DNA from 2 places in the Mesorhizobium sp. WSM4898 genome. Region 1 is predicted to be linked to the other one. Evidence: riboswitches for the same ligand, from Rfam matches in the RefSeq annotation. Region 1 holds a riboswitch; the other holds the start of a gene.
What was found. A riboswitch is a leader RNA that binds a small molecule or an ion and turns the genes downstream of it on or off. The one in region 1 is predicted to bind glycine.
Positions count from the first base shown of each region.

Region 2: another riboswitch for glycine. It lies ahead of P9228_RS21705 (D-amino acid dehydrogenase); the one in region 1 lies ahead of gcvT (glycine cleavage system aminomethyltransferase GcvT).

Region 1 is NZ_JARTVQ010000003.1:45,170-50,881, reverse strand. It holds gene P9228_RS14905 (YaiI/YqxD family protein) at 1-203, shown strand, start outside; gene P9228_RS14900 (DUF1345 domain-containing protein) at 228-905, shown strand; gene P9228_RS14895 (cytochrome b/b6 domain-containing protein) at 1,009-1,890, shown strand; gene P9228_RS14890 (molybdopterin-binding protein) at 1,892-2,683, shown strand; glycine riboswitch at 2,951-3,037, shown strand; gene gcvT (glycine cleavage system aminomethyltransferase GcvT) at 3,187-4,287, shown strand; gene gcvH (glycine cleavage system protein GcvH) at 4,295-4,663, shown strand; gene gcvP (aminomethyl-transferring glycine dehydrogenase) at 4,680-5,712, shown strand, end outside.
Region 2 is NZ_JARTVQ010000005.1:688-6,399, reverse strand. It holds partial or broken gene P9228_RS21720 (IS256 family transposase) at 1-757, opposite strand, end outside; gene P9228_RS21715 (LysR family transcriptional regulator) at 1,177-2,094, shown strand; gene P9228_RS21710 (mandelate racemase/muconate lactonizing enzyme family protein) at 2,221-3,384, shown strand; glycine riboswitch at 3,546-3,651, shown strand; gene P9228_RS21705 (D-amino acid dehydrogenase) at 3,696-4,940, shown strand; partial or broken gene P9228_RS21700 (malate synthase G) at 4,958-5,712, shown strand, end outside.

The sequences.
Region 1 (5,712 bases):
ATGTGCTGGGACCCACGGGCCGTCCCCTCACGCCCGAGACCATCGGCATGGCGGTGGCGATGCGGGATTTGAAGCAGCATCTGCGCGAGACCGGCGAAAGCCGCGGCTTGAACGCCGCCTTCACGGCGAAGGACAGGTCAAACTTTCTCGGCGAGCTCGACCGCATCTTGCGGCGGGCGCTCAAATCCGCCACACCCGGCTGACCCGAAGCCCTTTGAGAACCGGCCATGGGCGACGACATATCCCTCAACACGCCGATCCACCGGCACGTGCAGTTCGCTTTGGCTGCGCCCATCGGCATTGTCGCGCTGCTTCTCGCCCTGATGCTGGGGGCGCCGCTGCCCTACTCCATCGGCGCCAACCTCTTCTTCGCCGCTTACACTCTTCTGGTGCTGGTCGCGATGCCGAGGCTCACCGTCCGTTACCTGAGCAAGAACGCGCGTGCCACGGACCTGCCGGTGCTGCTGATTTTTGCGGTCACGCTCCTGGTCGTCGGCCTCGCCATCGGCTCGCTGTTTCAACTCATCAACCAAAAGGCTGCCGCGCATCCGCTGGAGGTTCTGTTCGCGATGCTGTCGATCCCGCTTGGCTGGTTCACAATCCATGCCATGGCGGCGCTGCATTATGCGCATGTCTACTGGATGGACGGCGACGAGATCGACGAGAAAACCAGGAAGAAGAATCCGGTCGGCGGCCTCGATTTTCCCGGCGGCAAACGCCCGGAAGGCTGGGATTTCCTGTATTTCGCGACCGTCATCGGCATGACTGCGCAAACCGCCGACACTGGGATCACGACCTCGCGCATGCGCCAGGTCGTGCTCGTCCATTCGATCCTGAGCTTTTTCTTCAACACGGTGATCGTCGCCGCCGCGGTCAATCTCGCGGTCAGCCTGGGCAGTCCATAATAAATCCGTGATCGGATGAAACAACGCTTGGGCCGGAGACGTATTGGGAGGAGAACAAGGCTCTGAGAGGCCGCAGACGAGCGAGCCGGGAGGACACCAAGATATGGAGACCGTCGCCAGAAGCGAACCCTCCGCCGAGGTGGAAGCATCCGCGCCGAAGGACCCGACGCTGATTTACCGGCAATCGCGCTGGACGCGCCTGACCCATTGGCTCTGGGCGTTCTCGCTGTTCTTCATGCTGCTTTCGGGCCTGCAGATCTTCAACGCGCGCCCGCAACTCTACATCGGCAAGGAATCGGGCTTCCAATACAACAATACGATCCTCGAGATCGGCGCCGAAAACACAGACGGCGGACCGCGCGGCTTTACCAAAATCTTCGGGCATCGCTTCGACACCACCGGCGTGCTCGGCTGGTCCGGCCCTCCCGGACAGGAAACGCCGCGCGCCTTTCCGTCCTGGGCGACGATCCCGTCCTACTACGACCTCGGCACGGCCCGCGTCGTGCATTTCTTCTTCGCCTGGGTGCTGAGCGCAACCCTGCTCATTTGGCTGGTCGCGAGCCTGATCAACGGCCATATCCGCCGCGATCTTGCCCCTCGCCTGGATGACTTGCGCAAGCTGCCGCGCGACATCCTCGACCATGCGAGGCTGAAATTCCACCATGCCCGCGAGTACAACACGCTGCAGAAAATGGCCTATGGCGGCGTGCTCTTCGTGCTGTTGCCGCTGATGATCATCACCGGGCTTGCGATGTCGCCGAGCATGAACTCGGTGCTTCCCTGGCTCAATGAAATCCTGGGCGGTCGGCAGACGGCTCGCACCATCCACTTCATTGTCATGGTGTTGCTCGTGCTCTTCTTCGTCGTCCATATGCTGATGATCGTGGCTGCCGGTCCGATCAACGAGCTGCGCTCGATCATCACCGGCTGGTATCGCACCGACCCGCCCGCAAAGCACGACCAGGCAACCGAGAGGAGCGCCTGACATGGCAAAATTCCAGATTAGCCGCCGGAAGTTCTTGACCTCCGCCAGCCTCGGTCTGTCAGGCATCGCGCTGTCCGGCTGCGATGGCTTCGACAGCGGTCTGGGCGTCGGCAGCGGGCTGCGCAGCTTCCTCGAAAACGCCAACGGGCTGACATACCGCGCGCAGCGCCTGCTTGCCGGCCGGGACGCGCTGGCACCGGAATTCAGCGAGGCCGACATCCGCCAGCCGCAGCGGCCGAACGGCGTCACCGCGCCTGACGACGACACCTATAAGGGTCTTCTCGCCAACAATTTCGCCGACTGGCGCCTGGAGGTGACCGGCCTCGTCGAAAAACCGCTGTCGCTCACCCGCGAGCAGTTGCAGAACATGCCGAGCCGCACCCAGATCACCCGCCACGACTGCGTTGAAGGCTGGAGCTGCATCGCCAAATGGACCGGCACGCGGCTCTCGCTGGTGCTCGATCAGGCCATCGTCAAGCCGCAGGCGAGCTACGTCATGTTCCATTGCCTCGACACGATCGACCAAAGCCTGTCTGGCGACATCAAATATTACGGCAGCATCGACCTGATCGATGCCCGCCATCCGCAAACGATCCTGGCCTACGGCTTGAACGGCAAGCCGCTGCCGGTCGAGAACGGCGCGCCGCTGCGGGTGCGGGTCGAGCGCCAGCTCGGCTACAAGATGCCGAAATATCTCTACAAGATCGAGCTGGTCGACGGCTTCGCCAATGTCGGCGGCGGTCGCGGCGGCTATTGGGAAGACAATGGCTACGACTGGTATGCCGGTATTTGATGGCGCTTCGCCTGCAGGCCGAGCACGATCTTGCGTCAGCCGAGTTCAACGCGATTGAGAAAAGACTCACGGCGACAATCGGCCATTCCAACATCATCCTTTGCAAGACGATGGCCTCGGGCGACTAGGCCGCCTTGCTGGGCCGCCGTTCAGACCAGATCGGGTGTTGTCATCGGCGTCGGCTGCCGAGAGATATGTCGCTGGGAGGTGACAAGCTGTCGCCGACGGGCTATGGATGGCGCGTCGAGGGCTCAGGTGACTGAGTCCTACCTGTTTGCGGGAGAGAACAGCGCAAGCTGTCGCCGAAGGGGAAATCGCCCGAAATCTCTCAGGCAAAAGAACCGTGGACGGGAAAGACAACTCTGGAAAGTCGGGAATCTTCCCGCGCCGAAGGTGTAAGCGCTGCCGACAGAGTTACGGGGCGCGAGTCTCTCAGGCTTCAGACAGAGGGGCACGGACTAGACCGCTAATGGCGGTCGATTGCGTGCGACTCTGGAGAAGACATGACCGGCGAAGACACCAAACATCTACCCCTCGAGGATTTGCATAGCGCCGCGGGCGCGCGTTTCGGCGCTTTTGCCGGCTGGTCGATGCCGCTGACCTATCCGGCCGGCGTGATGAAGGAGCACCTCCACACGCGCGAGCATGCCGGCCTGTTCGACATCTCGCATATGAAGCTGTTCGAGGTCGGCGGCCCGGGCGTCGCCGCCCTACTCAACCGCGCCTGCCCGCTCGACGCCGGCGCGATGGAAATTGCCCAATCCAAATATACCTTCTTCCTGAACGAGGCCGCCGGCGTCATCGACGACTTGATCGTCACGCGTCTTGACGATGGCCGATTCATGGTGGTGGCCAACGCCGGCAATGCGGCCGAGGATGAAAGGCATCTGCGTGCGTTGGCCGCGGATTTCGATGCCAAGGTCGAGCCGCTCGACCGCGTCTTCCTGGCGATCCAGGGCCCGGATGCCTGGGCGGCCCTTTCGCGAGCCGGTATCGAAACGGGCTCGCTGCTGTTCATGCATGGTGTCGAGCCCCGGCAACACTGGTTCATGAGCCGCTCCGGCTATACCGGCGAGGATGGATTCGAGATCGGGCTGCCGGAAGCGGATGCCCGCGATCTCGTCGGCAACCTGCTGCAGGACGAGCGCGTGCAATGGATCGGCCTTGCCGCCCGCGACAGCCTGCGGCTTGAGGCAGGGCTCTGCCTGCATGGCCAGGATCTGACACCCGAGACCGATCCGGCGAGCGCCACTTTGATGTGGGCGATCCCTAAGGAGCTCCGCGCTTCCGGTCACTTCATCGGCGCCGACGCGCTGCGCTCGATCCTCGAGCGTGGGCCGTCTCAGAAGCGCGTTGGCCTAAAACCCGATGGTCGTCAGCCGGTGCGCGCCGGCGCCGCGCTTGTCGATGCCGACGGCAATGCGGCCGGCCACGTGACTTCGGGCGGCTTCGGCCCGTCGACGGGCCACCCGGTCGCCATGGGCTATGTCGACAATGCGCTGGCCAAGCCCGGCATCAGACTATTCGCCGACGTCCGCGGGACCAGCATCCCGATCGATGTCACTTCGCTGCCCTTCACGCCACATCGCTACCGCAAAGGATGATATTCCGATGGCAAATACCTATTTCACCGAGGATCATGAATGGCTGCGCGTCGAAGGCGGCGTCGCCACCGTCGGCATCACCGACTATGCGCAGGAGCAGCTCGGCGATCTCGTCTTCGTCGAACTGCCGGAAATCGGCCGCAAGCTCGCCAAGGGCGACACTGCCGTAGTCGTCGAATCCGTCAAGGCGGCCTCTGACGTCTACGCGCCGGTCGACGGCGAGATCACCGAAGCCAACACAGCACTGTCGTCGGACCCTTCATTGGTCAATTCGGCGGCGACCGGCGATGGCTGGCTCTGGAAGATGAAGCTTTCCAACGCAAGCCAACTCGACAGCCTCATGGACGAGGCCGCCTACAAAGCCCATGTCGGCTGATACCAGGATCTTGGAAATGACCGCAGCACCCATTCCTTTCTCGGCCCGTCACATCGGCCCCAGTGTCAACGATGTCAGGGCCATGCTTGCCACCATCGGCGTTCCGTCCGTCGAAACGCTGATCAGCCAGGCCGTGCCGAGATCGATCCGCCTCGACCTGCCGCTCAACCTGCCCACTCCGGCCAGCGAGGCCGAAGCACTGGCCGAATTGTCGGCGATGATGGCGAAGAACACGGTGCTGAAGAGCTTCATCGGCGCCGGTTATCACGGCGTCCATGTGCCGCCGGTCATCCAGCGCAACATGTTCGAGAACCCGGCCTGGTACACGGCCTACACGCCTTACCAAGCCGAGATCAGTCAGGGCCGGCTGGAGATGCTGTTCAATTTCCAGACCCTGGTTGCCGAGCTGACGGGCCTGCCGGTGGCGTCGGCATCGCTGCTCGACGAGGCCACCGCCGTTGCCGAAGCGGTCGGCATCGCACTGCGCCATCACCGCGACAAGCGCACCAAGGTGGCGCTTGCCGGCACGCCGCATCCGCAGACGCTCGATGTCGTGCGCACCCGCGCCGAACCGCTCGGCACCGAGGTCGACGGCGAGACCATCGACGACAACACCGCCGCCCTGCTCGTCTCCTGGCCGGACACTTTCGGCGTCTATGGCGATCACAAGGCGGCGATCGAGAAGGCCCGCGCCGCTGGCGCTCTGGTCGTCTTCATCGCCGACCCGCTCGCGCTTACGTTGACGGATGCGCCGGCCAAGCTCGGTGCCGACATCGCCGTCGGTCCGATGCAGCGCTTCGGCGTGCCGATGGGCTTTGGCGGCCCGCACGCAGCCTATTGCGCCGTCTCCGACAAGCTCACACGTCTGATGCCCGGCCGCCTCGTCGGCCAGTCGACCGACAGCAAGGGCCGCCCAGGCTATCGCCTGGCGCTGCAGACGCGCGAGCAGCACATTCGCCGCGACAAGGCGACCTCCAATATCTGCACCGCGCAGGCGCTGCTCGCCAACACGGCGACGGCCTATGCGATCTGGCACGGTCCCGCCGGTT
Region 2 (5,712 bases), on a different contig from region 1:
TCATGAAGTGAACGCGGCAGCGCTGCCATGTGGCTGAGAGCACCTTGGTCACCGCGGCCTTCAGACCCTCATGGGCATCGGAGACGACGAGCTTGACCCCGCGCGACCGCGCCGGGTGAGCTTGCGCAGGAACTCCGTCCAGATCGGCTCGGCCTCCGAGGTGCCGATCTCCATGCCGAGCACCTCACGCCGGCCGTCGCTGTTCACGCCCACTGCGATGATGACGGCGACCGAGACCATGCGGCCGCCGCGGCGCACCTTGAGATAAGTCGCATCGATCCAAAGATACGGCCAATCACCCTCGATCGGCCGTTCGAGGAAGGCTTTCACCTTGCCGTCGATCTCTTCGCACAGCCGCGACACCTGGCTCTTGGAGATGCCGCTCATGCCCATTGCCTTAACCAGGTCGTCGACCGAGCGGGTCGAGATGCCTTGCACGTAGGCCTCCTGGATGACGGCCGTCAGCGCCTTCTCAGCCATGCGGCGAGGCTCCAGGAAGCTGGGGAAGTAGGAGCCCTTCCTCAGCTTGGGGATGCGCAGCTCGACCGTTCCGGTCTCGGGTCTCCCAGTCCCTGTCGCGGTAGCCATTGCGCTGGGTGGTCCGCAGCGGGGTCTTCTCGCCATAGCCGGCGCCCGTGGCGGCACCTACTTCCAGCTCCATCAGCCGCTCGGCGGCAAAGCCGATCATCTCGCGCAGCAGATCCGCATCGGGGGTCTTCTCCACGAGCGCGCGCAGGTTCATCATGTCGTCGGTCATCGGTGGTTCCTTCCGAAATGGGTTGGCGTCAACAACCAAACCCTACCGGAAAGCGCCGATGACCACCGACAGGCCGCTCGCTCGCTACAGCGCTACTAACGGCGCGCTCGCGAGCGGCTTCATAACCCTCACCTACACCACCTGATGGGACACGACCTTGGCTATCCCCCAAATGGTCGCGAGGGGTTCAACCGAGTGAAGCCAACCCCATTCGCAACCATTCATCACCAACACGCATCGTCGCGATGTTATGAAGGGCGCAGGTAGGAAGGGCGCAAATGCACTACCTGAGCGATCCAGCAGTTGCATAGGAATCGCTTCGATTGGTATCGCCGCTGCCTCGTTAGTACGGTAGGTGGCTAAATTGCTGTGCGTTGCCAAGTTTCGCGCGATGGCCTAGCTACGAGTGGTAGAAAACGATGAAGTACAATCAGCTCGAAGCATTCTACCAGGTCATGCTGACCGGCAGCATTTCACAGGCTGCGAAGAACCTGGGCCGTACGCAGCCTGCTGTCAGCATGACGATAGGCGGTCTCGAAGACCTATTGGCCGTCAAACTATTCGACCGGCATGCCGGTCGAATAACGCCGAGAGCTGAAGCGAAGGTCTTGTTCGAACAAATAAACCCCGTGATGCAGCAGCTTCGCGAAATTCGCGGTCGGTTCAACCGACTGGACGCGTTTCCAGTGCCGCGGATTTCCATCATAGCGTCCAGTAACCTGGCGACTCACCTTGTGCCTCACGCGATCACAAAACTCGCGGCGAGTGGACAGGAATTCAGGGTCATGAACGGCTCGTCTGACTCCATTGTGCTGGAGATGGAGAACCAGAGACATGACATCGCGATAACCGATCTGGGCATCAGAGAGATTCCGTTGGGATCCCCTCTTTTCGATTCCGAGGTCTTTCATGTTCCGGTCTGCGCAATTTACCCTAAGGGGCTTGTCGCGAATCGAGGTTCAAGCCTTTCTCTGCAGGATTTGGCCGGACTTGAGATCTGCTCTCTGTACGAGGAAAACCTAGCGGCACAGGCTGTGAGGGCGAAGCTCGGTTCGCCGAGGGTAGAGTTCGGAAGCTTTTTTCCGATGGCCTGCTACGCGGTCCTTGGTGGCAGCGTCGCGATTGCCGATGCTATCACGTGCAGCACGCTTCTAGCTCTGACTCGCAACACCCTGCCCGCGGAATGCCGGGCGCTCGAAGGTATCGAGCCCTCGCCATACTACCTGATGCGGACGCGGTACCGGCCATGGTCCCACATGGCGGATCAGAGCTACGAGGCCCTGCGCGTGGAGCTCAGCAAGCACCAGACCTTTGAAGCCACGGCTTCTGACGCTTAGGTTGTCGAGGTGCGGGAGGAATTTGGTCTCGCCATAAGAATTGCTTATGCGGGTATCAAGATTTCGATTTTGCTCTTATGATCAGCAACGCGCATGTTCAGGTCTCCCTTGCTAGAGGAACCTCCAATGCGCGTCACCAACATCCGTGCCTATCATATCCCCACGGGCGGCGTGCGCCCGGTTCTGGTTGAGGTAGAGACCGACGAGGGCATCACCGGATGGGGTGAGGCGGCGGTCGCTTATGGTCTAGGCGCTCGGGCAGCCGTTGGCATGATATCGGACTACGCTCACCGGGTGATTGGCGCCGATCCGCGTTACCCACGGCACGTCTATCACCATCTCTACGACAATTCATTCTGGACCAAGGGCGGCGGCGCGATCTCGTTTGCAGCTATCAGTGCGATCGACCAGGCCCTGTGGGATATCAAGGGCAAGGCTGCCGGGATGCCAGTCTACGAATTCTTCGGTGGTTCCTTCGAGCCGAAGGCTCAGGTCTATGCCAACGGGTGGAACTACCACTGCAACGATGCCGTCGAATGGGCCAAGGCTGCTGAGCGGCCTTTGAAGGACGGTTACAGGATTTTGAAAAGTTATCCTCTGGCTACGCAGCAACCTGGCCGGACGCTGACACATGTTCAGCGCCGTATGCTGTCGCCAGAGGAGTTCACACGCGCCGTCGATCGCATTCGCAACCTGAAGGAAGTCGTGGGTGATCAAGCGGAGTTGATGATCGACCTGTCCGGTGGCCTCAGCAATGACCAGCTGCTGCGCATCCTCGATCTCTGTGAAGAATTGAAGGTCATGTGGGTCGAGGAGCCCCTTGATGCGTTCAATCTGGCTGGTCTCAAGAACCTTGCCGGGCGTTTCCGCTTTCCGATTGCCGCCGGCGAGCGCGTCTACACACGCAATGGATTCCGCAACCTTTTGGACACCGGTGCGATCGATGTGGTGATGCCGGATGTCGGCAACTGCGGCGGCGTCTTCGAACTCGTTCAGATCGCAGCCATGGCCGAGGCCTACAACGCGCGTGTATCGCCTCACAACTGCGCGTCTACGCTTTGCACTGCGGCTTCGCTCCAGGTCTGGGCGGCGTGCGCCAATTCGATGCCGCTCGAGATCTATCCGTATCTTCCCCAGTCGGACGGGTATGTGCAGGTTCTTGCTAATGCTCCAGAGGATCGCATCAAGGACGGTTATCTCGAAGTCCTGTCAGAACCGGGTCTTGGCGCCACGGTCGAGGCAAAGCGGTTGGAACCCTACAGGCTGTTCGACTATCGCTCGAGCAACTAGGCGATGTCGCATAGGCAGGAGCTGGAGAACCCGACGACCAATTAGCTGACTAACATGCGTTCAAAAATGGCGGCATGGGAGAGATCGACCTATCGCTTGAGCGATAGGCGACGCCGACGGAGCAACCCCCCAGGAAACTCTCAGGCAAAGGTGACCATGCCGTTGAACGATCTGGAGAGAGGCGCGGAAGGCGCCCACCGAAGGGGAACGCCGAACGGGCCACGCCTGCGCGGTTAAGCTCTCAGGTATAGCGACAGATTGGGGAAGAGCCGCGGGATCGAACCCGCACCCATCCTATCGCGGAGAGCGCAATGCCCCATATAGCTGTCATCGGTGCCGGTATCACCGGCGTCACCACTGCCTATGCCCTGTTGGAACGTAGCTACTCGGTTACCGTCATCGAGCGGCAACGCTATGCGGCCATGGAGACCTCGTTCGCCAATGGAGGTCAGCTCTCCGCAAGCAATGCCGAGGTCTGGAACCACTGGTCGACCATGCTCAAGGGCATCAAGTGGATGATGCGCCGTGACGCGCCCCTGCTCATGAATCCGGCGCCCACGTGGCACAAATATTCATGGCTGGCCGAATTCGTTTCCAACATAGCGAACTACCGTCAGAACACCGTCAAGACCACACAGCTGGCGATCGAGGCACGCAAGCACCTGTTTGCCATCGCCGAACGCGAGAAGATCGACTTCAACCACGTCTGTCGCGGCATTTTGCACGTCTACTGGGACAAATCGAGTTTTCAGCACGCGCTCAAGGTGAATTCCATGCTCGTCGAGGGGGGCCTTGACCGCCGACCCGTAACGGCATCGGAAATCAAGTCGATCGAACCGGCGCTGCACGGCAGCTTCCATGCAGGTTTCTACACCCCTTCGGATTCAACGGGCGACATCCACAAGTTCACCTCCGGCCTCGCCAAGGCCTGCGAGCGGCGAGGAGCGAATTTCGTCTTCGATGCCACAGTCGAAAGCATTGTGCGCGATGGGAAGTTCCGTATCGGTTACACTCGCAATGGTCTGGACGGCCCGTCGGAGGAAATTGACGTTGATGGCATCGTCGTCTGCGCCGGACTTGCCAGTCGCCATTTCGCGAAGATCCTTGGCGACCGCGTCAACGTATATCCAGTGAAGGGCTATTCGATCACGGTGGATCTTGAGGACGACGGCAGCCAGGGGGCCGCACCTTGGGTCAGTCTTCTCGACGATCGAGCCAAGATCGTCACCAGCCGTCTCGGGCCAGACCGCTTCCGCGTAGCGGGAACGGCCGAGTTCAACGGCGCAAACCGCGATATCCGCAATGATCGTGTCGCCCCGCTGGTGGAGTGGATGCGTACGCTTTTTCCAGCGGTTGACACTCACAAGGTCGTGCCTTGGGCGGGCTTGAGGCCGATGATGCCAAACATGATGCCGAGGATCGGGAAGGGACGTCAGCCGGGAGTGTTCTACAACACCGGCCATGGTCATCTGGGCTGGACGCTTTCGGCCGTGACCGCCCAGATGGTTGCCGAAAGCGTCTCTGCTCAGTTCAACGCCGGTGCCGCTGCGGCTTGATCCAAGGGGCCTCCGTCATGGACGCAATGAGCCGATTTGAAACTAGCGTGGCCCTTTACGGCCTTAGAGTGGCCCGGGAGCTCCATGACTTTGTGGCCGAGGAGGCCGCGCCTGGCACCGGCATCGACGCCGAACAATTCTGGACCGGTTTTTCGGCCATCGTGCATGAGCTGGCGCCGAAGAACCGGGCGCTGCTCGCCAAGCGCGACGCCATGCAGGAGAAGCTCGACGGCTGGTACCGCGCCAACGGCGCACCGATCGACAAGGAGGGCTACAAGGGCTTCCTGAAGGAGATCGGCTATTTGGTGTCGGAAGGGCCGGCCTTCAGCGTCTCGACCGACCATGTCGACCCCGAGATCGCCATCGTCGCCGGGCCGCAGCTGGTCGTGCCGGTGATGAACGCGCGCTATGCGCTCAACGCCGCCAATGCCCGCTGGGGCTCGCTCTATGACGCGCTTTACGGCACCGACGCCATTCCCGAGACGGGCGGCGCCGAGAAGGGCAAAGGTTTTAACCCCACGCGCGGCGCCAAGGTGATCGCCTGGGCCAGGGATTTCCTCGACCAGTCGGTGCCGCTGACCACCGGCAAATGGGCCGGCATCAACGGGCTCTCGGTGGCGAACGGCGCGCTGAAGGTGGGCGAGGGCGCCGGCGCCACCACGCTCGCCGATCCAAAACAGTTCGTCGGCTATCGCGGCGACGCCGCCACGCCGGAGGCCGTGCTTTTAGTGAAGAACGGCCTGCACATCGAGATCGTCATCGACCGCGCCAA